Regions from separate parts of the Paenibacillus sp. J22FR83 genome, predicted to be linked through region 1. Evidence: riboswitches for the same ligand, from Rfam matches in the RefSeq annotation. Region 1 holds a riboswitch; each other region holds the start of a gene.
The links. A riboswitch is a leader RNA that binds a small molecule or an ion and turns the genes downstream of it on or off. The one in region 1 is predicted to bind cyclic di-AMP.
Positions count from the first base shown of each region.

Region 2: it holds a riboswitch for cyclic di-AMP, as region 1 does, so the genes downstream of both, AC58PV_RS35160 (C40 family peptidase) here and AC58PV_RS22710 (stalk domain-containing protein) in region 1, are expected to answer to the same signal.
Region 3: it holds a riboswitch for cyclic di-AMP, as region 1 does, so the genes downstream of both, AC58PV_RS05660 (APC family permease) here and AC58PV_RS22710 (stalk domain-containing protein) in region 1, are expected to answer to the same signal.
Region 4: it holds a riboswitch for cyclic di-AMP, as region 1 does, so the genes downstream of both, AC58PV_RS12910 (ABC transporter ATP-binding protein) here and AC58PV_RS22710 (stalk domain-containing protein) in region 1, are expected to answer to the same signal.

Region 1 is NZ_JCAUAM010000012.1:294,831-302,054, forward strand. It holds gene AC58PV_RS22690 (response regulator transcription factor) at 1-125, opposite strand, end outside; gene AC58PV_RS22695 (sensor histidine kinase) at 152-1,219, opposite strand; gene liaF (cell wall-active antibiotics response protein LiaF) at 1,323-1,985, opposite strand; gene AC58PV_RS22705 (PspA/IM30 family protein) at 2,117-2,776, opposite strand; cyclic di-AMP (ydaO/yuaA leader) riboswitch at 2,934-3,086, shown strand; gene AC58PV_RS22710 (stalk domain-containing protein) at 3,091-3,888, shown strand; gene AC58PV_RS22715 (YjcZ family sporulation protein) at 4,047-4,151, shown strand; gene AC58PV_RS22720 (molybdopterin molybdotransferase MoeA) at 4,724-6,007, opposite strand; gene moaA (GTP 3',8-cyclase MoaA) at 6,040-7,044, opposite strand; gene mobA (molybdenum cofactor guanylyltransferase) at 7,133-7,224, opposite strand, start outside.
Region 2 is NZ_JCAUAM010000041.1:2,545-9,768, reverse strand. It holds gene AC58PV_RS35205 (GyrI-like domain-containing protein) at 80-706, shown strand; gene AC58PV_RS35200 (SH3 domain-containing protein) at 758-1,213, shown strand; gene AC58PV_RS35195 (AIM24 family protein) at 1,241-1,939, shown strand; tRNA gene AC58PV_RS35190 (tRNA-Gly) at 2,041-2,115, shown strand; tRNA gene AC58PV_RS35185 (tRNA-Arg) at 2,125-2,201, shown strand; tRNA gene AC58PV_RS35180 (tRNA-Pro) at 2,222-2,298, shown strand; tRNA gene AC58PV_RS35175 (tRNA-Gly) at 2,317-2,387, shown strand; gene AC58PV_RS35170 (acetylxylan esterase) at 2,786-3,733, shown strand; gene AC58PV_RS35165 (GNAT family N-acetyltransferase) at 3,917-4,432, shown strand; cyclic di-AMP (ydaO/yuaA leader) riboswitch at 4,530-4,691, shown strand; gene AC58PV_RS35160 (C40 family peptidase) at 4,696-5,592, shown strand; gene AC58PV_RS35155 (hypothetical protein) at 5,776-6,435, shown strand; gene yyaC (spore protease YyaC) at 6,617-7,150, shown strand.
Region 3 is NZ_JCAUAM010000002.1:494,200-501,423, reverse strand. It holds gene AC58PV_RS05665 (MFS transporter) at 53-1,495, opposite strand; cyclic di-AMP (ydaO/yuaA leader) riboswitch at 1,937-2,088, shown strand; gene AC58PV_RS05660 (APC family permease) at 2,284-4,119, shown strand; gene AC58PV_RS05655 (YqkE family protein) at 4,165-4,425, shown strand; gene AC58PV_RS05650 (polysaccharide deacetylase family protein) at 4,437-5,330, shown strand; gene AC58PV_RS05645 (polysaccharide deacetylase family protein) at 5,496-6,584, shown strand; gene AC58PV_RS05640 (hypothetical protein) at 6,648-6,863, opposite strand; gene AC58PV_RS05635 (hypothetical protein) at 7,012-7,224, shown strand, end outside.
Region 4 is NZ_JCAUAM010000006.1:169,332-176,555, forward strand. It holds gene AC58PV_RS12895 (glycoside hydrolase family 88/105 protein) at 1-95, shown strand, start outside; gene AC58PV_RS12900 (ABC transporter permease subunit) at 513-1,301, opposite strand; gene AC58PV_RS12905 (ABC transporter permease subunit) at 1,334-2,131, opposite strand; gene AC58PV_RS12910 (ABC transporter ATP-binding protein) at 2,136-3,020, opposite strand; cyclic di-AMP (ydaO/yuaA leader) riboswitch at 3,124-3,288, opposite strand; gene AC58PV_RS12915 (AraC family transcriptional regulator) at 3,442-4,272, opposite strand; gene AC58PV_RS12920 (beta-galactosidase) at 4,416-6,476, shown strand; gene AC58PV_RS12925 (VOC family protein) at 6,765-7,133, opposite strand; gene AC58PV_RS12930 (MarR family winged helix-turn-helix transcriptional regulator) at 7,155-7,224, opposite strand, start outside.

The sequences.
Region 1 (7,224 bases):
TCATGACCATTGCTCGCCTCGCCAACGACCTCAATGCCATCTTCTGTCCCTAGAACAGCCGCAAGTCCAATTCTGACCATTTCATGATCATCGACAAGTAGTACTTTAATTAAGGTGTCGTCCATTCGTTTCTTCCTCTCTATGTACGGTGCTAATTCTCAATGAATTGAGGATCGGCTGCTAAGATAGGTACTCGAATCTCGATACGTGTTCCTCGATCTGGTGCTGTAATAATGTCCACAGAGCCGCCGATTTCGTTCACGCGCTCCTTCATAGACACAATCCCATACGAAGTCAGCTTCTTGGCATCCAGCTCAAAACCAACACCGTCATCGCGGATGACTAATCGGATGCCGTCTGAACGATGCAGCAGTTTCACTTCCAGCTTATTCGCCTTAGAGTGACGCAGGGCATTCGAAAGTGCCTCTTGCACAATGCGAAATAAATGGTCCTCAATCCCTTTGTTCAAACGGATTTCTTCATCCATATCCCAACTGATCGCCATAGGAACCTTCGCCGCCAACTCCTTCAATAGCTCAACGAGTCCCTCCGAAAGCCTTTTTCCTTCGAGATGGATCGGCCTCAAATGCAGCAGCAAAGCTCTCATTTCGGATTGAGCGACAGATGCCATCTCTTCAATCAAGTGAATCTGCCGCTTCGCTTTCTCAAAATCTTTATCCAGTGTCCGTCCAACAGCCGTGGCTGTCATCGATATAGCAAACAATTGCTGACTTACTGCATCATGCAGTTCGCGCGCCAAGCGCTGACGCTCTTCAATAACCGCGGAAAGCTTGGCCTTCTCGGTAAGCTCAGCATTGCTATTCGACAGCCGCTGGAGAGAGGTCACTTGTTCTTCCCATCGTTTCATAATGCGGCCGAGTTGTTCGCCTAAGCGTCCAATCTCATCATCATCCCCGTTTTGAAAACCTTCTCGGGCAAATGTCCCTTTTTCTAATAAAATCATCGTCTCCATCATCGGCTCAAGTCTGCGCGTGACCTTAGAGCTGTTCCAGTAACCGTACACCGCCCCAATGATCCCCAGAATTAACAATGCCATGAACGAGAACTTGACTCCCTGTTGCCAGCTGGTAAAGGGCTCAATCAGATGTCGTGAATTCAGAAAATACAGCATAGCTCCGAAAACAGCGAAGCTGAAAAGGATGGCTTCCCCCATGCTGCGCCAGATCATGTTCGTTAATCGACGTTTGTAGCCGTCCACTTGGTGAAGAACCCCCTTGAAATAAACGACTACACCGTCCTCTAAGGACGGTCTCGTTTATCCAAAAATATAGCCCATGAATGTGACCATTTAAAAGAAGAAGTTACAATACTTTGATCTTGATATCTCCTACGATGAAAGAAAGTATGAGTTTCACTCGATGGTCGCAGTGCTCATAATTGTGCGATTGCCAAACCACTTTGTTCATCACACCAGACTCTTTTTCGTCTGCAATTTGCAACTGACCTAACATAACGGAAGCAGTAACGGAAACACCGATATCGTCAGGCACCTTTATATCAATATCTCCTACAACCCCCTGTAGGATAACTGTCGTTTCTTTTTGTTCGAGAATCGCCATAGAAAGATCCATGTACGTTTCTCCCACTAAGTACCACGTCGACGTATTCCGTTGAATCCATGGCTCACGGCCGAGGCGAACACTATCGACAATCTTTTGCTTTTGGGTATAGGTATCATCTTTGTGAACCTGCTTGGATCGAATGAAAAATAGCCCCAATGAAATCAACACAACCGAAATGACAATGGTGAGATGATCACCGAATAAAATAATGGCACCAATCCCCATCAACACATAACCCTTATTCTCTTTGCGTGAACGAACACGATGAATGCCCAGCAGAATAAGGATTACGGCGATAACGGGAAAAAAGCCTATGGTATGTTCCAGAAGCAAAAAAACACCGGCTCCAATCAGCAAAAGCGCTGTATTCCGGCTGCGGTTATTTTTCGTTTCCTCTCCCATCGATGCACCTCCTCTGGCTGCCATTTCTCTTCCGTTCATACGATTCCTAGCATACCATAAGAATGGACGACCTCCAAGATGCAAATCCTTATTGCACAAGGCTTTGCTTACGTGGAGGTCATCGTCCAGGACTATTTGCTCTGACGCGGATCTCGCTCGTCGCGAGAACGCTGCTCCTGCTGCCACTCGTGCTGCAGCTTGCCTCGCAGCGCGCGCAGTTCATGTTGAAGGTTGCCACCGGCTTCCTTCAACGTTTCCTTCGACAGGCGGCCCGCCACGCGGAGCCCCTGCAACGCCTCCCGGCCGAGCTCGCGGCCGGTCACTTCCAGCTCGCGCCACGTGTCGCGAGCCTCTTTGCTGTGCAGCCCGCCACGCGGCTGCACATCCTCCGCTGCGTGCCCCGCACGCAGCCCGCGCAGTTCCTCTGAGAGCGCCAGGCACAAGTCCTGGCTGCTCGCGTACTGCGCGCGGTAGTGCTCGCTCGCGGCTTCCTCGCGGAGCTTCTCTTGCAGTGCAAGCCGCGCGAGATCCTCCTCGCCAGCGCGCATCGCAAGCTCAGCCTGCTCGCCGCGCAGCTTCGCCATCTCTTCCGCACGCTCAATCTGACTGCGCAGCGCAATCGTTGCCTGCAGCGCGTCCTCGTAGCGCTCCTCAAGCTGAGCTATCACACTGCTGTCGCCATAAGTGGCTGGGTTCGTCTTGCCGACCGCCTCGTTCCAGACGGTTTCAGCCATTTTGCCAATACGGTCAAATATATTTGTAGGATCCATTTCCCGATTCTTATTATTCATGCTTAATCGCCCCTCACGCTTCATCATACTCTTATGGTAGCTTAATTCCCGACGTTCTAAAACCGACTACCGACTGTATTCGAACCTAGACCTAAGTCCAGTATGCAAAAAGTCATAACCAGATTTTGGTCGTTGTCCGAGCCTACCTGTGATGTTAAAATATTTGGAGCCGAGTCTAGTGCATAATTATAGGCATTAGTACGGGGGACGAAATACTTGGGGTGAATATTTGCTTCAGCTTGGAGCAGACTAGGGAGAACCTTCTTCCCGAACCCGTCAACTAACCTCGAAGGCTCATGAAGGAGGATTACCAATTGAATAAGCTTACTAAAGGGTTAACTAGCCTTGCTGTTTCACTAACAGTCTTGGCAGGAGGCTTTCTTTCCCCATTTATTGCACCTGCGCAAGCAGCTCAAATGGAAGTGAAAGTGCAAGTCAATGATGACCTGGTCCATTTCCCTGATGCACAGCCATTTCTGGATGGCAACCAAACGACCCAAGTTCCTCTTCGTTTTGTAACGGAGAAGCTCGGATATACGGTGAATTGGCAGAAAAATGGCAATCAGATCAAGGTAACACTTATTAACGACCAACATACGATTACCTTAGTATCAGGGCAAAAAGAAGCTAGTGTTGATGATGCAACAATCGTCTTAGACGGAGCTTCCCAATATCAAAATGGACGGGTCTATGTGCCGCTTCGCTTCCTATCCACCACCGCAGGTATACCTGTGCATTGGGATGCAAGCAATAATCTGGCGATCTTAAGCAAAGATGGCGAGCAGCATGCACCTGATTATCAAGTATTTGAATCTACAGCTTACTCAGCAGATCCTTCTGAAAATGGCGGCTACGGTGCCCTTGATTACATGGGCAACCCCCTAGCTATCGGCACAGTCGCTGTCGATCCTTCCGTTATTCCACTTGGCACGAAGCTCTACATTGAAGGTTATTCATATAGCGGCCTTCCTAAAGGCGGAATGTACGTTTATGCAACCGATACGGGCGGAGCGATTAAAGGAAATCGACTGGACATCTTCGTCCCAGGCTCGAAGAGCTCCTTACGAAGCTTTGGCATTCAGAAAATTAAAGTATACCAAATTCCGAACTAATTGAATGAAAAGAGCTGCCCCGTGAGTTCATAAGGGCAGCTCTTTTTGGTAGGTGAATGTTCCATCGAATAAGGGCATATGTCCAATCAACAGGGTTCCCACCTACATATGATATATAGTGTTTAACCCACATTTCATTCAAAACCGGAGGGGATACTATGTCAGCTGCAGTTGGTTGTGGAACGCCAGGATACGGAAATTCCGTAGGTTTAGTTCTTGTTCTTTATGTACTGTTGGTCATCATTCTTGCTACTTTCTACTAAAAAGGTCTACTCAATTAGCTGTATACAAATAGCCCGCCATTTAATTGGCGGGTTTTAGTTTGTCCCACGTGCGTGCTATCTGAGTGGCGTCGGCCACCAGAGCACTTTAAGGCCCGTTTTGGGCCTTAAACTCCCGCGCGCCAGCGACGGCTTCGAGTTAACGCCCAAAATGGGCGTTAACTTGCCCCTTCCCACTGCCCGGCGGCCACCAGAGCACTTTAAGGCCCGTTATGGGCCTTATACTCCCGCGCGCCAGCCACGGCTTCGAATTAACGCCCAAAATGGGCCTTAACTTGACCCTTTCCCGCTGCCCGGCGGCCACCAGAGCACTTTAAGGCCCGTTATGGGCCTTATACTCCCGCGTGCCAGCCACGGCTCCAAGTTAACGCCCAAAATGGGCGTTAACTTGCCCCCTTCCCGCTGCGCAACGGCCACAGGAGTTTAAGCGCAGCTACTCACAAAAAAAGCGCCAAAGCTCCCGCTCCTGATAGACGGTTACTTTTTAGCGCCATACTCACAATAGTACTTATAGCTTCCATACGAAAATTTACATAAGAATAAGTTCATTAACGTTAACGCGTTGCATACACTTTCACGCTATCACCACGGAGATAACCCTGCCCCCCGGCTGGCAGCCAAATCAAGCAGTCCGCATCTTTGATGGATACCATAATGCTCGACTTATCAATACCAGCTGGACTTACCCATAAGCACCCAGCTTCAACACGTGTCGTCCCCCGTATGTAACGCGGATAAGCGGAAGGTTTATCGTAGGCAATATCCAAGAAGGCTGATAACTCTTCGGCCTCGGGACGATGGCTTCCTAACATTTTCCTAATAATTGGCTTAGCAAATAGCTCACAACCTACGAACGAAGCACCTGGATTACCAGATAGCGCAAGAAGCAGCTTGCCTTTCCATAAAGCAGCGCTTGTTGGTGTACCTGGCCGCATGGCTACTTTATTGAATAGGATCTTTCCATCGAATCGACCGAATACATCGACAAGTACATCGTAATCGCCAACAGAGACACCGCCAGAAGTCAGAATGAGATCGACATCAGGCAGAACAGCCTCAAGAGCGGCTTCCACCTGTTCGGGATCATCCGAGAGTGCCGGCATAATGAGAGGCTCTCCCCCGTTTGCTTCCACTTGAGCCGCTAACATGTAACTGTTGCTATTACGTATTTTCCCTGGCTGCATCTCTTGTTCGACTTGCAAGAGTTCCGAGCCTGTTGAGAAAATAGCCACTCGTGGCCTTCGGAACACCTTCACCCCAGAGAATCCGAAGGTCGCTAATATAGCGGCTTCTCCTGGACCAATCCGAGTGCCCTGCGGAATAACTAACTCGCCATGAGAAATTTCACCAGCAATCGGCGTAATATTACTTGCCGCTTGTACATCTTTCTTAATTTTCACCTTGGTAACCTGATCATCTGAAGATAACAATGACTCATCCTGTAGGCTAAGGCAATCTGTCATCTCCAGCATGACAACCGTGTCCGCGCCCTCTGGTACCGGTGCACCTGTCATGATACGGGCAGCCATGCCAGCTTGAACTGTACACTTAGGTACAGTTCCGCTTGGGATTCGCTCAATGACATCTAACACAATTGGATTGTCCGGCGTCGCAGCAGCGATATCCTGGGAACGAACAGCATACCCATCCACCCCTGATCTGCGAAAATGTGGCACAGGATGATCCGCATAAATATCATTTGCTAGCAGTCTGCCGAAAGACATCGGAAGTGGGACTATCTCCGTCTCCGTGAGTTTAACGCATTCGTAAAGGGCGGCACGTGCCTCATCCACCGAGATCACTTTACGGCCAAACCTAAGCTTCATTTCGCTGCTCACTTGCTTCCCGTGCCTCCCTATGCCCGTTTAGCTTATCCGCCGATTTGTGACATCCGACGAATCGTTGGTGTATGTGACTGCTCTTCATTCATCAAAGCCTGAGCCATCTCGTGATTCTCTGGTTTAATATCCAACGCTCGGAAGAACAGATCTTCTACCGCAGCATCATCCCCGATATACTTGCGCACATTGAATTCGTCCGACCAGTATAAGCACGGTTTGATATTGCCATCTGCCGTCAAACGCAGCCTGTTGCAGGTTTCACAGAAGTGATCGCTAATCGGATGAATGAGGCCGAACGAGCCTAACGCACCTTCAATGCGGTAATTCTGTGCGGGACCGTTGCCATACACGGCATCTGAGGCTGTGGCTTCCCAACCCATTTCCTTGCAGCGATCAAGAACCGTTGTAAGGGATAAATAACGCTTTTTCCAATCCTCGTCTTGGTGACCAATTGGCATATATTCAATAAATCGAACCTGAATCGGTCGATCCCTCGTCATTTGTAAGAAATCAACAATCTCGTCATCATTAATGCCTTTCATCAGCACCACATTCAGCTTAATTGGCGTTATCCCCACACGATAAGCTTCTTCAATGGAAGCTAGTACACGGCGAATGTCACCGCCACGGGTAATTAGCGAGAACCGATCTGCCCGCAAGGAATCCAAACTAATATTTACACGAGTTAGCCCTGCCGCACGAAGTTTCTCAGCCCGTGATGCAAAGTAAATGCCATTCGTAGTCAATGCAATATCTTCAATACCGGGGATTTGCGATAATCTGCCGATCAACTGCTCTAGGTTTTTGCGAACCAATGGTTCGCCCCCAGTTAATCGCAATTTGCGAACGCCTAATCGGGCTAATATGCGAACAATCTCGGTAATTTCATCAAAAGTTAACAGCTTCTCATCCGGTTCAAATTCCATTCCATCTTCCGGCATGCAATATACACAACGCAAATTACAACGATCTGTCACTGAGATGCGCAGGTAATCATGCATCCGACCAAAACGATCCAATAGCAGTTTTGGCATAGGAGTTCACCTTCTCTCTCCGTTCATTATGGCATATTTTCTGACAAAATCCTAGATTTAATCGTGTCCTAAATATAGAAATGAATGATCATGTTATATTATCTAACATTATTTCATACTCTTCTGGCGTATTTATGTTCGTTGCAAAATTCGTTCGCAGCCCACGCTGAACCAAATACT
Region 2 (7,224 bases), on a different contig from region 1:
AAGTAAGTTTTTTCTGTTTGTTGACATATAGTTGTCAGTGGTTATTTTGTATAGTAAGGAAAAAGAAAGGAAGTGCATCATGGACAAATTAGATTTATCCAAGGCTTATAAAACGTATTACACAGCTCCAACCAAACCGCAAGTTGTTGAGTTTGAACCGATATCTTATGTCGCGATTGTTGGGAAAGGGGATCCCAATGGTACGACCTTCGCTAACGCAACAGAAGCGCTGTATACAGTCGCATACGGTGTTAAGGGGCAGTGCAAGAAGGCAGAGCAAGACTTCACTGTACCGAAGCTAGAAGGGCAGTGGTGGGTCGATGGTGATCCTAGAACAGCGTTAGAGGTGCCAAGAGAGGAGTGGCATTGGAAACTGCTCATTCGGATGCCGGTATTTGTAACGGCTGATCTTGTGGAAGAAGCGCGTCGCGTTGCGTTAGTGAAAAAGAAGGAGCTTACGGTTATTGCGGATGTTGGGTATGAAACATTGCATGAGGGACTCTGCGTTCAGATGCTGCATGTGGGACCGTATGCGACAGAACCGGAAACACTGGCACAGATGGAGTATTTTATAGCTCAAGAGCAACTCAGTTATCGTGGACTTCATCACGAGATTTACTTATCTGACCCGAGGAAGATTGATCCTGGCAAAATGAAAACGATATTGCGATATCCCGTTCAAACAATAGAAGTGGTGAAGGGGTGAATTTTGCTGTAAAATAGAAGATAATGTCGGGAACTGTGGGAGTGAGTGCAGATGCGCATACGTAGAATGGCTGCAAGGGGACAAGCTGTGGTTGTCCTTGTGATCTTATTTAGTTTGCTGTATCCGGCACCTGCTGCCCAAGCTTCTTGGTTAGATCGGATCAAAGATATTTATCAATTGCCAAGCAATGTCGAGCAGATCCAGAAGGATTACGAAGCGACGAAGCAGCAATTAGAAGAGCAGAAGGATAAGTTATCGGAGGCGGTCAAACAGTCACAGGAAATTCAGGATCGTATCCTCAGTCAGAACGAGGCACTGAAGAAGGATAACGAACAATTGCAGGAACGTTTGAAGGCCATGGAACAAGTGGCGTTAGACAAAGATAAACGAAATCGCAAGATTACCTACATGGTCATTACGACAGCAGCATTAGTTATAGGTTATTTCTTGCTGGGGCGTGTGTTTCGTTTCTTCGTATGGCAGAGAAGGAAGCGTGGGATGCGCTAGCAGCGAGTGGCGGGGAGGTTGTGTGGTTTGGAGATTATCTATGAAAATGCAAGCTCACAAGCCAGGATGGCGACGCTGCAGCTTCTAAAGGGAGAAGCTGTGCATGTGCTGCATCCCAACCAAATTGTTGCGTTTCAGGGAAGGCCTGAGCAGCGTGAAGATGCACTGATGAAGCTTCCTAGCATGTACAGGAAGAAGCGGCTGATTCAATCACGCATTCTTGGTCCCGGTCGTGTATTAATGGGGTTGCCAGAAGCGTACAGTTTGGCTGTCGTGCCCTTGGAAGCCGAAGACGATCTATTGTTTGAATTTCGTCATGTGCTGTTCTATACGGAAGGTGTGACGTTTACAACGCATCTACAGAGTGTGAAGAATACGTTGATTACACAAGATTTAGTTAAAATGCAGTTCCATGGCCCCGGCAATCTAGGTTTGCTAACAGCTGGGCCAATCCATCACATGGCTTTGGATGCTGTCGAACCTCTGTACGTGGACGTTAGTTGTCTTGTTGCCTATCCGCGACAGGCTAAGCTGCGCCTCTGTGTATACGGCAACACACTGGCAAGCCAGCATATGAATTATCACTGGGAAATCACAGGGCATGGTCATGTACTCATGCAGCCTTGTAAGCCCGATCCCAAACTGGATGAGCATATGAAATCGGATGGCTTACTGCGCCGCATAGCGCGGGAAGTTCTGCCATTTGGGGGCGTTTTCATCAAATAATAAAAAAATACAAAAAAAAGTTGCATTTGTTTTGAATACCTGATATATTATTCCTTGTCGCCTCAGAGAATCACTTGATGAGCGAATGAGAAATGTACCGTGCGGAAGTGGCTCAGCGGTAGAGCATCGCCTTGCCAAGGCGAGGGTCGCGGGTTCGATCCCCGTCTTCCGCTCCAAAGTTTTATGCGCCCTTAGCTCAGCTGGATAGAGTATTTGACTACGAATCAAAAGGTCGGGAGTTCGAATCTCTCAGGGCGCGCCATTTACACTTTATCTACACCACGGGACGTAGCTCAGCTTGGTAGAGCACCTGCTTTGGGAGCAGGGGGTCGCATGTTCAAATCGTGTCGTCCCGACCATTTTAGTTTTTCTTATATGCGGGCGTAGTTTAATGGTAGAACTTCAGCCTTCCAAGCTGATCGCGCGGGTTCGATTCCCGCCGCCCGCTTACACAAGAATGAGACCACCTTCGGGTGGTCTTTTTCTTTCAATGAGCAATAAACCTACTGCTGGTAATTTAACTGGATTTTCTCCATCTATTTGAAGCGCATTTCGTGAACTTGAAAGATTAACTGTATTTCCTGTAGTTATATTCCTTCGATTTGCTCGATTCTTCAAATTACATAGGAATTAAATGTACTTTTTCCATCTAAACACGAAAATACGTCAGATTCGAGTAAAATAGCTGTAGTTTATACATCTAACCACGAATCGGGAGTTCGCAAAAGAAAGACAGAACCATTGATGCAGAGTATCGACGTTCTATCGTATCTTCAAATTTTCCAATAGTCATCCTCGTGTATCTAGGTTAAAATGGGAAAAACATGCAATGGGGGACTAACCGAAATGAACGCTATTGAAAATCGTATTCAGGGATTACATAATTATCATGCGGAGTTAACGGCGACGGCTGATCTGGCTGCATTCTGGGAGCGCACATATGCAGAAGCTACGCAAGGAGCATCGTATACAAGAGAGAAGGTAGCTTCATCTTTTGTACAAGCGGAAGTCAATAAGATTGTCTTGCAAGGAGCAGCGGAAACACCGATCCATGCTTGGTTGTTGCTGCCTAATGCAGAGAGTAACTCGAAAAAGGTACCGTGCATTGTTACATTCCCAGGCTATACGGGTTCCAAGGGAAGACCCGAGGATCATGCAGCTTGGCTGCTTATGGGATACGCGGTACTTGCGGTTGATGTACGCGGGCAAGGCGGCGATAGCGGTAACCTGCTGCCACAGGAGACCGGTATGACGAGAGGATGGATTACACAGGGGATTCTCGACCCCGAGACGAGCTATTATCGCGCGGTTGCGATCGATTCCTTACGTGCTGTGCAATGCGCGTTAGAGCAGTCAGAGATCGACAGTGAGCGGGTATTCGTGTACGGTGGAAGCCAAGGCGGCGGGCTGGCGCTACTCGTAACCGCGCTTGAGAAGCGCATTCGGGCAACAATTGCGCATGTTCCGAATCAATGTCACATGGATCTAGGTCTTTTGAATTCGGTTAGTTCCCTTAGTGAGGCAGCGGATTTCGTTACCCGTTTCCCAGAGTATCTGCCTCATGTACTGCGAACGGTTTCTTATTTTGATATCATGAATCTAGGTGATCGTATTGGGCAGCCTGTTCATGTTACAGTAGGGCTGAAGGATACGTGTTGCTTACCAGAAGCGATATTCGCTGCATATAACCGAATTGAATCCGCAAATAAATCTATAGCAGTGTATCCCTTCATGGGGCATGCAACACCTCCTGGTTCCCATGCAGCAGCGCACGACTTTTTCTCAAAATGGTAAGGACAGAAACAAGTGTCATTTAAAGTGTGCTAGACCCTACCTTTACCGAGATCTCATGGATCCGCAAAGGTGGGGTCTTTGTGTGTGCGGAGCGTTGAGGTGATCGATCATTTCCGTACAAAGTAAGAAGCAGCACAGTTGGATAAGATAACCTATAGCTAACGTGAAGGGAGGTGTTGACGGATGAAGGTCAAAGAGGATTCCTTTGAGGAGGTATTCGAACTAATGGAAGCCGCATTTCCAGATACGGAAATAAGGACATATGAGGGTCAGCGGGCACTACTAGCGCATCCTAACTATAGATTAGATATCGAGCGAGATGATCAGGGGCAATTGCTCGGCTTCCTGGCGAGTTGGAACTTTAGCACGTTTCGATTTGTGGAACACATTGCTGTCAATGGTGCCATCAGAGGTGGTGGGATTGGCAAGCGAATGCTGACGACGTATATGAGTAGCGCAAGTACACCCATCGTACTTGAAGTAGAGCCTCCTGCTACCTCAGATGCTGCGCGGAGAATTGAATTCTATAAGCGCTCCGGGTTCCATTTGAACCTATTCCCCTATGCTCAGCCTCCTCTCCGAGAAGGGCAACTGAAATTGCCACTCAACATTATGAGTTATCCTAGTCCGATGACGGAAAATGAGTTTAATCCCTGTAAACAGATCCTGTTTACTGAGGTATATCGGCAGCCGCTCTGAGAAGAGTGGCTGTTTTCGTATGCTTTTACATAGAAGAGGAAACACTTACCATCTCGCAAAAGTTGTCAGGCTAAAACGAACTATGCTAGTCTAACATAGACAAAAAATGCCGAATCTCAGAGCAGCGATAGCTCTGGTACGGGGGACTTCTTTACTTGGGGTGAATGAATGCTCAGTTAGCTTAGGCTAATGGGGCGCACTAGGGAAAACCTCTTCCCGAACCCGTCAACTAACCTCGGAGGCTTCAAGGAGGCACAAACGTTTTGAAACTTTTCACCAAAAGCTTTATTTGTTCATGCGCTCTTCTAGGCGCAGCTATTTCCCTATTTGCCGCTCCATCTGCACATGCCGCTGGTCCCGACACCTCTTCGGTAAAGGTTCAGGTCAATGATGACCTGGTGAAGTTCCCGGAAGATCAACCGTTTATTGATACGGATGGTAAGCTTCAGGTGCCGCTGCGCGTGTTGTCGGAGAAACTAGGTTATCAAGTGGGATGGGCGAAGCAAGGCGATGAAGTCGTTGTCACGCTGATGAACAAGCAACAGGCGATTCAACTCACGACAGACGATGAGCAAGCGATCGTGAACAGTAAGTTAGTCGCATTAGAGAGTAGTCCAACGCTAGTTAAGGGTAGTACCTATGTTCCTCTACGCTTCGTGACAGAGACGTTCGGATCTGAGATCTCGTGGAACGATGCGAATAAAATCGCGATCGTGGAAGAGGATGGCAAGCCTCACAAACCAGCTTGGATAGCACCCCCGCCAGTAGCCTTAGCGGCCCCAGCGGCCAAGGTCGTTCAGCCGTCCATTTCAGCTCAAATTATTCAGGCTGCAACGACTTTCAAAGGGACGCCTTACAGGTGGGGAGGAACAACGCCTAAGGGCTTCGATTGCTCTGGATTCGTTCGTTATATCTACGAGGCCAAAGGCATCGAGTTGCCGCGCACCTCCGTGCAAATGTACGATCAAGCGGGGGCGAGAGTGACGGATTTGAAAGAGGGAGACCTTGTCTTCTTTGCTTCAGGAATCGTCAATCATGTGGGCATTTACATTGGAAACAATCAATTTATTTCCTCGACAACGTCCGTTGGTGTAACGGTTGATAGTCTCGCTAGCTCCTATTGGGGCTCCAGATATGTAGGTGCCAAGCGCGTATTATAGGTTGTTACAAATTAAATGCAAGCAAGTTGTATGAGAGCGTACGTTCGCTAAGTCTTTCTAAATGGAGAGCAAAGCGGCGTATGCTCTTTTTTTTGCGCGGATTTGTGCGATTTTTATCGAATTTTTGAGGATTATAGCCTATAATGGAACAATGATTGGAAGAAGGTAGGTGACGCGTGCGACATGCAAGTTAGTGTCTGGAAAAGCTGGTTTCATAAAATAAAATTGTCGGTCCGAACAGATCGCATGTACAACGTGGAAACAGGTCCTGCCATACCGGAAGACATTCGGGTTGTAATTAAGCAATTTTTTCATACATATAACCATTTCAAAGGGGCAAGACAATTCCAAACGGATACTTTTATTAAAGAAGTATTTTATGCAACGAGGCAAGATCCGAGGGATCAACGCTCCATCGATGAGATGGAAAGTTATATTCAGAGCAAGAATGTGAATCGGTTACGACTGAAAACCTATGTCATTGATGAATATTTACGCGTTGGTGAGAAGGTATGCATGATTGGTGTGACGCGGGAGTTCAGTAATGCGCATCGCAATCGAGTGCTCTATTTTATCATACAAGAAGAAGGTACTTGGCGGTTTCATCATATCGTAAGGTCGCATCATGGCAAAATTCTTGAAAAATTCAAGGTGAAGGAACAGGTTGGATTCGTAGTTGGAGATGATAAGGTGGCGCTGCTCTTTCTTACACATGCCGATTCGGCCGATGCTTCTACGTTTATGTTAGGAGATTATGTTCACTCTGAAGGCTATCTAGAAGTGGAGCAAGAAGTCAGTGGTCAGCTCTATTATCGCATTGTTCGGATGAATCGCGTACATTAAGAAAGTTGTATCGTCAGATCTATAAGCGGCATGAATAGGCTTTGCTCGGTTGTCGAGTAACGCTTATTTGGTGTATGCGAAAGAGCTAGGCAAGTGGACACAACCTACCTCCATATGAAAGAATGGAACTACGATGGATCAGGTGGAAGGTTAGGTGTATATGCCTGAAAGGGAGGCAAAGATGGATAGAGAACCGATGGAGCTGCAGGAGCAGTTTTGGAAAAAAGTAGATGGCGAGCAGTTAGGACAGCTTCTACGCATGATTGCTTTAAGCGATGGACTGGAGCCTAGTCGGCTTGCTTTTGTATGTATAGGGACAGATCGCTCAACAGGCGATTCGCTGGGTCCACTTGTAGGAAGCAAGCTCGTGGAGCTAGGCTATCCATACGTCATTGGTACGTTGGCAGCACCGTGTGATGCTACGAATTTGGCCATACGTTTGCAGGAAATTCCACCGAATGTTGTTGTTATTGCGATCGATGCTTGTTTGGGACGGAAATTGAGTGTGGGTTTGTACCAATTGTCGAACCAGCCTTTGGCTCCAGGCCAATCAGTTGGGAAAAATTTACCTCCCATTGGTGATTATACGATTGCAGCGATCGTCAATGTGGATGGACCTAGGCAGTATAACGTTCTGCAAACGACTTCGTTATATCGTGTTATGCAGATGGCTGAAGAAGTAACCTGTGCAATTGTGCATGCAATTCCTTTGTAGCGAGGGGCAGCAAAGAGGAGAAAGATCGGAGTGATGGGTGAGTGATCGGACCAGGTGGATCAGGTGGGCCAGGC
Region 3 (7,224 bases), on a different contig from region 1:
ATTAAGATGATATCATCACCTTAATTTGGACTTGGGCTTTATCTGACGGTACTTATTCTGTTGCAGTCTTAGGCATAGCTGAGCTTTCTACCTTCTCCGCCGCGGAGCGATCCGAGAGCTGCTTTTTTGCATAATTCCTGTATAGGATGGAACTGGCAATGGTTAGGAACGCAATGACCGCCATCCCCCAGATGAGGTTATCGAAAGCACGTGTGAGCGGCAACGATTTCTGCCAAACGAGTGCACTCCCCGAGAGCGCCACGGCGAAAGCGCCGCTGAAAAACTGCAACAATTGGAACAAGCCCATGCCGGAGCCGATGCGATCTGTAGTCAATTGCCGGGAGAGCTCATTGGATACAGCGCTAGAAAGCGTTGTGAAGCTAATGCTAACCAAGATGTAAAGCGCAGCAATCCAGTAAGAGGAATAGCTAGCTGTCAGGGCCAAAAGTACGGTAGAAAGCAGCATCAACCATGGGACGTAACGAAGTAGTGCTGTGTTCCCGTAGCGGTCTATGATGCGTCCGACACGATTCGACACCAGCATCGCCAAGAGTGCACCGGGGAAGAGCAACAGTCCCGAAGTAAGTGGAGCTAAGCCAAATACCCGTGCAAGCATCTGCGGCGCAAGGAATAAGAAGCCGAAGCTGATCATGTAGGATGTCACGCCGATTGCGCTAAGCGACATATAAGTTCGATCGCCGAATAGGGCTGGCAGCACGAACGGTTGTGAGGCGCGGCGAATGCGCAGCGTGAATAAGGCAATCGCAAGTACGCCCGCTATGAGGGCAACGATGCTTTTGGAAGTTAGGAAGAGCAGCAGCCCCGTCGTCCCAATCCCCAGGAGCAGGGCACCGATGAAATCGAACGAGCCGCTCTCTGGTTTTTCCTTTGGCAGCAAAGCGAGAAAGATAGGTATAAGCAGCAGGGTGACCCCTGTAATGACGAATAGGAAATGCCAGCCCAAATACTGAACGATGGAACCTCCCGCGACGGGACCGAGTCCTAAGCCGAGTGAGGCTGCAGATAGGATGAGCGACATCGCTCTGCCCCTGCGAGACAACGGAATGTAGCGGGTGACGAGAACGATACCGAGCGATGGAATCGCCCCAGCGCCGGAGGCTTGAATAAGCCTTGTCAGCAGCAACAGTCCGAAGCTGTCCGTGAACAGCCCTAGAATAGAGGCACCACCTAGCGAGAGCAGGGCAATGACGTAGAGCCTGCGAATAGGCACGAAGTCGGATAAGCGGCTGTAGGTAATCGATGCTATGGCGAAAATAATAGAATATCCCGTAACAATCCACGACGCCGTTGAGGGGCTAAGCTCGAATTGCGCGGAAATTTTGGGCAGTGCCAGATTGAACATCATCGTGTTCATGATGACAAGCACAATAGTGAAACAGAGTAACCAAGAGACCGGCGTTTCACGTAAGCGACCCGGCGTCTCAGTTGGCGTTGGCGCTGTTTCCTGATGTGAGGTAGTCCTAGGATTTGACATGGTACACCATCCGATCTTAAACTATAAATTTATTTGTGACAGTTTAGCATGGCAGGTAGCATGTGTCAATGAATTGACCGTAGTAACTATTTGAAAAGTTGAATATTTATGCATTTTCCTGTATGTATTTCAATCAACTTGTATTTTTCCACCTATACGACCGTCACCTTGCTAGGTGAACACATCACCGAGGTAGTGCCCTAAAGGAAAAATCCCTTTGATCCACCGCATTGCTTACATGGAAGGTTAAGTTTGTGAATTGCAACCGTGCCCTTTATTTAAAATACCCCGATTGGCTAAGAGAATGGAAGATAATCAACGATTGGGGGGATTGTAAGCGAATTATTGATGGAAACGTGAGGCGGAAGACGGCTTTTTACGTTTTTTCCATCCTTTACTATGTGAGTAGAAGAGAGTAGTATTCAACACGTACTAGAACAGTTGAATATTTCGCTTAATTTTCTGTGAAGAAAAGCGGGGGAACCAAAAGTAACATGGGGTGAGTAACGGTGCTGATACCTGGTACCTTTTAGGGCAGATTTCTCGCGGCCCGAACCCGACAGCTAACCTCGTAAGCGATCGTGAGAAAGGAGAACATGTGTTCAAAACACAAGGTCTATCCTTGTGTTTTTTTGCGTCCATTTTCAGGAGTATAGCATTTTTATATAGATGTCACACATTAATTTGGCTATATATCTCGCAAAACGCTCCCTTCTTTGGATGAAGGTGTGGCCGTTTATTGTGTGTGATGCGTACGATTCGATTTAATTTGGAGGAGCAATTGCGAAATGACGAGTGATTCATTGAAAAAAATTATGTTTGGTAAGCCACTAAAGTCGAGTGAGATTGAGTCGGAGAAAATGCCTGTCTGGAAAGCTCTCCCTATCTTGTCGTCCGATGCCTTATCATCCGTATCGTATGGGACAGAGCAGATTCTGTTAGAGCTTGCGACCGTAGGGGTTGCTGCTTTTGCCTTCTCGTTGCCGATTGCGGTATCGATCATTGCTTTGATTCTATTGCTCGTGCTCAGCTACAGGCAAGTGATCGAAGCGTACCCGATGGGTGGCGGCGCCTATATGGTTACCAAAGAGAATTTAGGTATGGTGTGGGGACGTCTCACAGGTGTGTCTCTGCTAATCGATTATACCTTAACCGTGGCGGTTTCGATTTCGGCTGGTGTTCAAGCGATTACGTCCGCTTTTCCATCAGCCGTACCCTATATCGTTCCGCTTACCATCTTGCTGGTGTGGATCATGGTCTGGCTGAATTTGCGAGGAACTTCCGAATCGGGAACGGTATTCGCAATTCCAACGTACTTTTTCATTCTGTGTATCCTATTGTTAGTAGGTAAGGGTGTTTTCGATCTGCTAACAGGATCCATGAATACACATGCGATCGAATTCGCTCCAAGCGCAGCGACGAACTCATTAACGCTATTCGTCCTTCTCAAGGCGTTCTCGTCCGGTTGTTCAGCTGTAACGGGGATCGAAGCGATCTCCGATGCCGTACCACATTTTCGGACGCCATCTGTCAAAAATGCCAAACGCACACTACTCTCTCTAGGCGGACTATTGGCCATCGTCTTCGGTGGGGTAACCCTGATTGCCTTAGGGTATGGCGTGGCACCGGATCATAACGGCCATACATCGGTTCTATCGATGGTGACGGAGCAAGCCTTCGGCCGAGGCGCCATGTACTATGCGACGCAAATCGCGACGATGCTTATCTTGGTACTTGCTGCGAACACAAGCTTCAATGGATTTCCGATCTTGGCGTCGATCATGGCCCAGGACAAAAACTTCCCGCGCATGTTTTCCTTCCGTGGGGATCGGCTTTCGTACCACTATGGCATTATTACGCTAGGCGTATTAGCCAGCTTGCTGTTGATTGGTTTTAAAGGTAAAACCGATGCACTCATTCCGCTTTATGCGATTGGCGTATTTCTATCTTTTACACTTGCTCAGACAGGTTTAGTTCGTAAATGGCTCAGAGAACGCGTATCGGGTTGGATCGGGAAGCTGATCATTAATGGCTTGGGCGGCATCGTCTCCCTTGCCGTTCTAATCATTTTCTCCGTTACCAAATTTAGCGAGGGTGCTTGGATTGTTATTATCATTACACCGATCCTCCTCTGGCTCATTACCAAGGTTAGTCACCATTACGACGACGTGGCCAAACAGCTGCGTATTGATATCACGCAAGACCGTGTATGTACCAAAGAACCTGTTATTATCGTTCCCGTGGCTGGGATTCACAAAGCGGTAGAGCATTCCCTTAGTTATGCCAAATCGCTTTCGCCTAATGTTATCGCGTTCTATGTCTCCTTCTCGGATGAGGATGAAGAATCGATGCAGGAGAAGTGGCAGATCTGGGATCCAGGCGTGCGACTTGTTGTGTTCAAATCCCGATACAGGACGATTCTCAAGCCGTTGGCTGAATTCATTGAACGCATCGATACGCATGTGTCAGAGAAACAGTCGATTATGGTTATTCTCCCGCAATTCATGCCGAAGAAGTGGTGGCACCGTCTGCTCCATAATCAATCTGCGGCACGCATTCGTTCGAAGCTGCAAGCCGATAAGGATATCGTTGTAGCGACAGTACCGTATCATTTACATCAATAGAGGTGTACAATAATAGGGAGAACTTGTAGATGAGGTGACCTTATTATGGTGAAAAAGAAAGCTAAAGTGACGCCAGCTGCGGCTAGCGTGCAAGATAAACCAGCAACGCTGAAGGATCTGCTGCGTCCAGAAATACTGGAAGGACTCAAAGCCCAGGCTGACGCGATGAAAGCGGAAGAGCAAGCGAAGAAGGAAGCAGAGAGAGCGAAGGCAGAGGCGGCTCGCAAGGCGGAAGAGAAGCGTCTTGAGAACGATTTTGCCTACCAGTTGGAGAAAAGTAAATTAGACTGGCGCAAACATAAATGAGGGGGCGCACGATGTGCCTCCTTTTCTTTTTGAGCGTGATGAGTGCGCTTACAGGTTGTGGGGAATCGGCTGCTGTAGCAACACCAACCGCTGCTCCTGATCCAGTGGCTTTGGCAACGGTGACACCAATACCAGTTGTTGCAGCAACACCGGAAGTGACACCGACACCAGATCCAACATCAGTCCCAACATTTGCGTCCTTGGAAAAGAAGTTGATCAACCGCTATGCTGCCAGCATACCAACCAAATGGGGCGAACATGTCCCTGGTGTGCTAACCCAGTTGGCCACGAAGGAACGAGTCATTGCTTTGACCTTCGATGCATGCGGGGGGACATTGGGGAGCGGTTACGACGAGAAGCTGATCGACTATTTAATCAAGGAAAACATTCCTGCGACATTGTTTATGAATGCAAGGTGGATCGGGGCTAATCCTGACATCTTTGCCACTTTAGCTGCGAATCCCTTATTCGAGATTGAAAACCACGGAACAGAGCACCGCCCATTGTCTGTGACGGGCAAGCCCGCTTACGGTATTGCTGGAACGAAGAATGTCACTGACGTTATTCGTGAAGTAAAAGACAACGCGGATGGGATTGAGAAGCTGACGGGTAGACGTCCTTTATTTTTCCGCTCAGGCACGGCCTTCTATGATGAAGTCGCTACGTCTATCGTTCATGATATAGGCTTCGAAATCGCGGGATACAACGTCCTCGGGGATGCAGGAGCGACGTACAATACTGAGCAGGTATATAAAGCGCTAATCAAGGCCCAAAGCGGCTCCATCGTGCTCGCGCATATGAACCATCCGGAGAAAGATACCGCGGAAGGCGTCATCAAAGCGATCCCCGAGCTGCGCAAGGCGGGCTTTCGATTTGTGCAGCTGGCTTCAGTTGCTCAGCCTTGAGGTAAGCTGCAACCTTGAATGTGAGCTAGCCAATTTTTACGGAACGATGGGTTATTCGGCCTAGTGAAATAGGAGGAGAACGTGTAATAAAAAGTTTACAAGAAAGCGTTTTCATGTTACTATCTTCGTATTTATTACATTCTCATCTATGGGGTTGTTGCCAGCATGAACATACAGAAATTAGGGAATCCAACGAGTGTGGGATTTGCCGCTCTGTCCATTTCGATCGTTTTATTATGCCTCTATGTTGTATTGCCTGGGGCTGGGGCATCGCCGAAGGCCTTAGAGCAGACCCTACTGCCAGAAAAGCTTATAAGCGAAGAACAACTGGTACCTTCTTATGACCCGTCAACTGTGCAACCAGCAGTCCCACCAGTTCAACCAGTCCAACAAGCCCTACAGCAGCTAGAACTGGAAACGCAACAACAACCCCAGCAGTATCAAGCACATGCACTCTCTTTTAATCAAGAAGATTATAGTAAACAAAAAGTTTATTACACAGACAAAGTCATTGTACTGACCTATCATCACATTGATGAGAAAGAAAATGGCATCACCATTTCTCCAAAAAGATTTATAAGTCACATGCAAAGACTGAAAAAAGAAGGTTACAATGTCATCTCCATGGAGCATTTTCTTCATTTTATAAAGAGTGGGGCTCAGGTTCCTCAAAATGCCGTTTTAATTACATTTGATGATGGATATGAATCATTTTATACCCAGGCGTACCCCGAATTACTTCGCTTAGGCTTTCATGCTACCAAATTTATCGTTGTGGATTCCATCGATCATCCGAAGTCGCCGCGTCTTACATGGGATCAGATGAGAGAAATGAAAGAGAACGGAATGAGTTTCTATTCTCATACATACGATCATCATGACAAGGTCAAAGCGGGAACAGGATCTTCCAATACATTAATGCCAATGCTTACCAACCCTATATATGTAGAAGCGGAACAGCGATTAGAAACCGATGCGGAGTATCGTACGAGAATTAAACAGGATTTGTTAAAGGCGGAGAAACGGATCGGGGAAGAGCTTGGACCTCAGTATCGCCTGCTTGCGTTTCCGTTCGGGGCTTATAATGACACCGTGCTTGAGGTAGGGAAGGAAATGGGGATTGAACTTTTCTTTACGACCCAAGAGGGGATTAATCATAAGGGAAGCACGGAGATTTATAGAATTCATGCGGGTGCCGCGTATGTATCTGAAGACGATTTGATGTGGAAAATGAAATTATATCATAAAAAATAAAGTGAAATGAAAGCTAGGAGCCGCTATTGAAGCGGCTTCTTTTCATTTTATGAAGCGGGTGGTCTACCTTCTTTTCATCTCAAAAAAATCACAAGCCCCACGGTCATAGTAAGTCAAGTCACTGACATGTGTTTGCACGACGACGGTCGTATCACTAAAGCGAAGAACAACTGCGTTGGAATCGACGATATGGTCATCTTTGAATATACGAACAACCGCTTGCCGATCAATCGCCTCCTGAAAATCTGCATCGGTAAATAAACGTTGATTTCTGGCCATGGTGAGCATTCCCCTAACGTCAAAAATATTGTTCCCTTTATTGTACCACAAGGTGGCAAAATGCCCGAATGGAGATGAACGCCTACGCCTAGCCGAGCATAGAATGTAGCACCAATTGTGCTTGGGCTGAGAGGGTGTGTGGTGCAGGATGGATATTCAACTTTTACCGATTCATTGGGTCTATTTAGTGTTTATTGGTTTTATTCTTACGCTTCTGGTTAAACGCAGAGATACGACGATGATTTGTGTGGTGGGTATTTTTACATTAGGGTTGTTGGCGACGGAAACGTTGAGCGGCTCTGTATCGGGTGTGTTCAACAGCTTTATTTATGCGACCAAAGAGTTGATGGGGACGATTATG
Region 4 (7,224 bases), on a different contig from region 1:
ACTATATCGCCCGTCCTACGAGCGAGAACGATTTGCACGGCGCTGGCGCTTTTATCCTTATGTGCGTAGAAATGAGTCTAGCTGCCCAAGCGTGACAAAAGAAAAACCAGTTAGCATCCCAAATGAGGATTGTTAGCTGGTTTTTTTGTAGGTGTATATCGCGGCGGCTACTTCAACTGCTGCTGCTACTTCTGCGGCTACTTCTGAATTCAACTGCCACTACAACTACCTCTTAAACCAATACCGCCTTACTTTCCCCGCCGCTCCCAACAAATGAAATGGATTTTATGTAGCTAATTTTGCCGATTTGCTACAGTTGCGAGCAATAGATGGATTTCCTACAGCTAATTTCGGCGAAAACCCACTAAACGGACAAACTCGCCCAGATTAGATGTACTTTTTCCATCTAATCGCAAAATCACAGGTGATATGGGGAATTTAACTGTAGGTTTTACAGTTAATTGAAAGCTAGCTACTTAACTGACGCTATTTCTACTTCACATGATGCCCCGCTACACATGCAAATCACGTTTGCCAAAAGCGGCATACGTGACCACGGTCAGGCCGACGATGACAACTGCCGAAATGATGACATAGACAGCATCAAACCCGCCGCCATACATGATATTCTTCGCCTCATAAAATTTAAACGGCGTTACATATTTCAAGAAAGCCAGCTTACTATTGAAGTCAATGGCAATGGACAGGATGAAGGTAATGAGCATGAAGCCTGTTGCGAGTGAGGCTGCCCTTTTGGCGTTTCGATACACGGCTGCAATAGATGTGCCAATGACCAGGAAGAGCATCTGCACAATCAACATCCCCAGCATGACGATGGAAATATCTCCACCAACGGCCTCCCCTTTGCTATAAGCGCCAACAATGCATATACTCGACAGCCAGGACACGAGGTTAAAAATAAGGATGTTCACGAAAGCGCTTAGCAGCTTCCACGTGACGATGCTGTGCCTCGACAAAGGCTTCACGAATAGAAACTCTGCCGTCTTATCCCGCTCTTCCTTCGCAATAATATTGGCGCCAAGCATTGCCGCATGAATCGTTGCCATCAACAAGAAGTATAGCACTAGGATGCCGAAATAGCCGCTGGCTTTCGATAAATCTAACGCGCCACCGCCCATAATGACTTGGAGGGACTTCGGCATTTCTGCCATCAGATCATTAATCTGTCCGTTCGTCGCCGTTGCTTGGTACTTGTTCATGCCACTTGCGACTAAAAAAATGAGCCCAAGACTCCAGAAAACCATTGATTTCCGATACGTTTTCAGTTCTCTCCAGAACATATTCACTTCTCGTTCCCTCCTCTCACCTACGTTTATACGGCATGAACGTCTTTTCTCGTGTAAATGAAGTAGCTCACCGTAATCGAAACAACGATAATCGCGATAGCTGCAATGACATAGGGCGTTTCATAACTTGCATTTGTAAGCATGTACGTCCCGCTGAAGTATTTGAATGGGGAAAAATACCGCTTAGCGCCCTCCCCATCTACGGCAACGATCATGCCGATTACGAAAAAGGCAAACACCGTACCAAGACTGACGGATAAAACAGCTTTTATTTTTGAAAACACAACCGAAACAACGAATCCCATCGCTAGAAACATCAGCTGGATAAACAGTAATGTACATGAAATCAGTAGAAAGATGCTCCCATCAAAATCGACCGTCTTGACTTGAAGCGCCATCATATAGGCTGCCCCGATATAAACCACACAAGTAATCGCTAAGGAAGCAACAGCCGCTAATAGCTTGGAAGTCACTATTTTCGTCCGCGTTACAGGTTTCGTAAGCAGAAAGTCTGCTGTTTTCTCACGAACCTCCTTGGAGAGTATCGACGCTCCCAACACCATGGCCTGAATAGCTCCGCAAAGCGTAATGTACATAAAGATGTACATGTAGAATCCAAGCAGGGTGCCAAACGTTTCGATTTGAATACCCAGCGCTTTCCTAACCCCCTCTGGGTACCCTTCTAAGACGGAAGAGAACTGTGCAAAATCTTTGGAAACCGAAGGAAAAAGGGATAAGAATAAGACGATAACAGCAAGTAAGGAGCACGTCCACGTGATCGTGGATTTACGATAAGCTCGCAATTCATGCAGGAAAATATTCATGCCTTTAAGCCTCCTTCTCATAGTAATGCATAAAGATCTCCTCTAAATCAGGCTCTTCGATCCATAGATTCGCAATGTCGATATCGGCTATTTTTCTCATGACTTGATTAATATTGCCTTTGAATAAGAAGCTCGTCGTCTGACCTTGGACTTCAATGTTGTTGACCCCGGGCATCCTGAAGAAATGGGGGTCGAGCGCTTGCGCCGTGTCAATTTTAAAACGCTTAAAATTGTTTTCTTTTAACGTGCTAATCTTCTCAACGGTTACGATTCTACCTTCTTTAATGATCGCAACACGATCACATAGCCGCTGTACTTCGCTCAAAATGTGAGAGGAAAAAAGAATCGTCGCTCCCCTTTTATTCTGTTGTTCGAGCAATTCGAAAAACTTCTGTTGCATAAGCGGATCCAGCCCGCTCGTCGGTTCATCCAGGATAATGAGCTTAGGGTCGTGCAGCAGCCCTTGAACAATGCCCACTTTCTTCTTATTTCCCAGAGATAGATCGTCAATTTTCTTCGTCACGTCCAGATGCATGATCTCGGCAAGCTCTTTAATTCTTTGGGTGCAATCTTTCTTGTAAAAGCTAGCCGAATACTTAAGCAGGTCAATTACTTTCATGTTGTCATAATAAAAAACTTCCGATGGTAAGTAGCCGATTTCCTTCTTAATTTCTGGCGCAAACTGGATGCAGTCCTTCCCGAAGATCTTGGCACTGCCGCTAGTTGGAAAAATCAGAGATAGCAGCGTTCGAATTGTGGTCGATTTCCCCGCGCCATTCGGTCCAATAAAACCGAAGATCTCCCCTTCTTCGATGGTAAAACTAACATCAGTGATGCCTCTTGCATTCCCATAAGTTTTGGTCAAATTGGTGATTTCAATTGCATGCATGGCACGGCCCCCTCAAATTTGTAAGGTTAAAAGCAAACAAAAAGAAGCCCTAAGCATAGAGAATCTCTACGCTCGGGCTTCTTCACATAAGAAGGCGAGTGTGCGGTTCTCTCTCAATGCACTACGAGGTTAGCTGTCGGATTCGGACTTGAGAGCGTCCTACCTAATGCTTGCGAGCATCAGGATTCACCCCATGAAGCCATGTGTTGCTTATACGGCTTCGGTTGGTTCCCCCGTTTCCCAGTTGGGAATTAAGTGGTTTAATTTTACAGAAAATCAACTTGTCGTAATGAATCTTACGCCGATCTGAACCGAATGTAAAACCTAGATTCACCTTTAATTTATGCAGATTTGACTTTGGTAGTCGATGAAAGCGCATACATTTAATGGTGACGTTGATTATCCTATATTTTGCTAGTTATTACGTGTGATACAACCGCCGATACTCTTGTGGTGTCAGCCCCGTGTGCTCCCGGAATCGAGCAATAAAATAGCTGCTCTGGGAAAAACCGATATGCTCGGCCACTTGCTTAATGGTCCATTCGGTAGACATAAGCAGTTGTTTGGCTACAACAAGACGGCATTCAAACAGCCACACCATCGGAGTCCGCCCCATCACTTCATGAAACATTCGACTAAAATAATACGTACTGAAGCCAGCCTGCTCGGCCATCTGCAGGAGGGTTAGTGGCTTCGTGCAATGCGTACGAATATATTCAGCAACCTCTCTCATCCGCGCACGCTTATCTAGAATCGTGACCGTACCATGCGTCTCCGCACGCAAGGCAAGCTCAGCCATCAATTCATAGAGCTTTACCGCCAATTGCACCTCATTTCGATTATGGGGAGATGCCTCTTCCAATAAACCCACGGTCAGTTGTTTCAGCTTGGAGGCATCGCTATACGTAAACAACCACACTGCTGAAGTACCTTGATCATTCAACAGTCTGTCGAGTCCCTCACCCGCAAGGTGTACCCAAAAAACTTGCCAAGGATCATTCGGATCCGATCGATACTCTTGCTCAAGGCCCGCTCCGTAATAGAAGCCCTGCCCTGCTTCCAGGCCGAATTCCTTCCCGTTCGCTTTGACATATCCCTTACCGCTTAACACAATATGCAAGTTTGCTTGTTGCAGCTGCCCCTTAGACCTCCGCTCTTGATGTTCTGGAAATTCTGCATATTGACCGATCATATCCGGATACACCGTATAGTGTTTATACATCGGCTCTGGTAATACATAATGAATTCGCATGTGTCCTCCGATGCGCAAAAATCTGATATCTCGAGCAAAATGATGTTATATACATAATATTACAAAGCAATATAATGAGTACATAAAGAATTTTCAATAACAAGAAATTAGTATACCTTATAGGAATGGGGATGTTACAAGTCATGGAAAAGACGATTCCTGGCGAGAAATTTGATCTAGGCGTATGCTACTACCCTGAGCAGTGGCCAGAGGCTATGTGGGCCGATGATTATACGAGAATGCGAGAAATCGGTTTTACCATCGTGCGGATGGGTGAATTTGCATGGAATTTCTTTGAACCCGAAGAAGGGGTATTCGCCTTTGATCTGTTCGATCGGGCGATCGATCTGGCTCACGAACATGGACTACAAGTTATTCTTGGCACTCCCACGGCTACGCCTCCCGCTTGGATGACCTTTAAATATCCCGAAATCTTGAATGCCACATTCGAGGGTGTGCAGTATCAGCACGGGCTGAGACGTCACTACAATTACAGCAGCCCTATCTACCGCGACTATTGTACGAAAATAACTAAGGCTATGGCCACTCATTATGCGAACTACCCAGGCGTAGTTGGCTGGCAGATCGACAATGAACTTAACTGCGAAGTCAACGTCTTCTACGCCGAGGCCGACCACAAAGCTTTTCGGGCATGGGTGCAGGAGAAATACGGTTCCTTAGACGCGTTAAATCAGGCTTGGGGAACTGTCTTCTGGAACCAGAGCTACTCCAATTGGGAGCAAGTGCACTTGACTCGCCCTGCGCCTAGCGAATCTGCAAATCCGCATCAAGCGCTGGATGAAAAACGTTTCATCTCGGATAACACGATCTCCTTTGCCCGTGTGCAGGCTGACATCTTACGAAAGCTGGCACCCAAGCAGTGGGTTACAACGAATGGGATGTTTGGTCATTTGGATAACCATGCTATGACGGATGAGTTGCTAGATTTCTATTCTTATGACTCGTATCCGAACTTCTCAACCATTTGGAACGATGCCAATCGCGAGAATCCTCTTCTGGATCGCAGCTATTCCAACCAGCTCACCAAAGTGCGTTCCATCTCCCCTACCTTCTGCATCATGGAGCAGCAGTCAGGCCCTGGCGGATGGGCGAACCGGATGGGACAATCCTCACCTAAGCCAGGCCAAATGCGATTATGGACGTATCAATCTGTTGCTCATGGAGCGGACATGGTCTTGTATTTTAGATGGCGAACCGCAACATTCGGCACCGAAATTTACTGGCATGGGATTAACGATTATCACAACCGTCCTAACCGCAGAGTGGCTGAAGCTACAACAATTAGCCGGGAATTGGGCAAAATCGGAGAGGTCATTGCTGGGTCCCGTTTCACAGCGGGTGTAGCCATTTTGCACGATTATGACAATGAATGGGACGGGGAGTTCGACATTTGGCACGGTCCTCTGACGAAAGAAAGCGAGTATAGCTGGGGGAAAGCGCTGCAGTTCAGCCATATTCCATACAACTATTTGTATGTGCAAGAGAAGACTACTTTGGCAGACCTATCGCGTTACAAAGTGCTTATCTACCCTCATCCTGCCATCATGTCGGAGGCAACGGCGGAGCTGCTTAAGCAATATGCAGCAGGGGGAGGCAAGCTGATCTTCGGAGCTCGCTCCGGTTATAAAGACCAACGCGGTCATTGCCGAATGACGCCATTCCCAGGTCTCGTCGCCGAACTGTGCGGCATAACAGTCGAAGACTTTACGCTCGTATTGAATGAGGCAGCGACACCTCATATGCGCTGGATCGATGGCGGAGACGAAGCCAGTACGCCTGCCCGGCTGTTCAACGATATTCTCCACCCCGAGAATGACAGCGTACAGACCTTAGCCGTGTTTGACGGCGACTATTATACCGGCAAACCGGCGCTCACCCGCAACCCTTACGGCAGCGGAGAAGCCTATTATTTCGGGGCTGCGTTCAGCCGCGCAATAGCGGATGGCTTGATCCGCCGCCTCGGACTTGCGCCTGCTACGGCAGGTTGGGCGGAGCTGCCGCCGGAGGTGGAAGTTGCGATCCGCGTGAAGCAGGATCGTCGCTTCGCCTTTATCCTGAACTACACCAGCCAACCAGTCAAAGCTACTCTGCTGGAGGAGCTGGAAGACTTGTTGGAAGGTGAGAGGGTTGGCGTTGGGGAGCTGGAGATTGCTCCTTATGGTGTGAAGGTTTTTGCACTGTGAGATAAGGTGTTCAAATAGCGGGAGTCCACAGTCACTTGTGTGTTTGGCTCGGATTAGCGCGTGCTGTCCGCAGGTGCAGGGTTGTGGATTGCAGATGTAAAGTAGCTGCCTGCCGATCCGTGTTTAGATGGGTAAACTACAGCTAATTTGCTCGTATCTGACGTATTTAGGTGATTAGATGGAAAAAATCCAGTTAAATTGCGGCAAGCTGGTTATTTCTCGTCGTTCCTTAACGAAGAGGCTATTTCAAGAGTCTACAAATCGACTTTTGAATAGCCTCTTCCTCTCTTATCGATAATACGACAATACCCAGCAGACGCCATTGCGATCTGTAACGATGGCAAGCAGTCCGTTGAACGGCGCTTCATACATGCCCACGTTAATAGAACCACCAACAGCCAGCTCACTGTAGATGCTTCGGTACGCTTCTTCTTTCTCGATAGTTACGAACACTCTCACGTAATCGCCCTTCAAAGTTGGCTTCGCCGCTAGCGTGTCAGCAAACTTAAGGATGGCTCCCTCGACATGCAGGTCCGCGTTCAGCACTACTTCTCCTTGCGTGCGCAATATCGTGATCTCGCCACCGAAAATGCCCTGGTAATACTTGATCTCATCCTTGCAATTGTCTACCACGATAAAAGGTATCGCCTTCATCATGTGCATCCTCCTCACATTGCCTTATTCCTGCCCCTGCTCGGTCAGATTGTGCAGCACAATCTTTAAGAGACTTAGCATCTGGTCATACTCC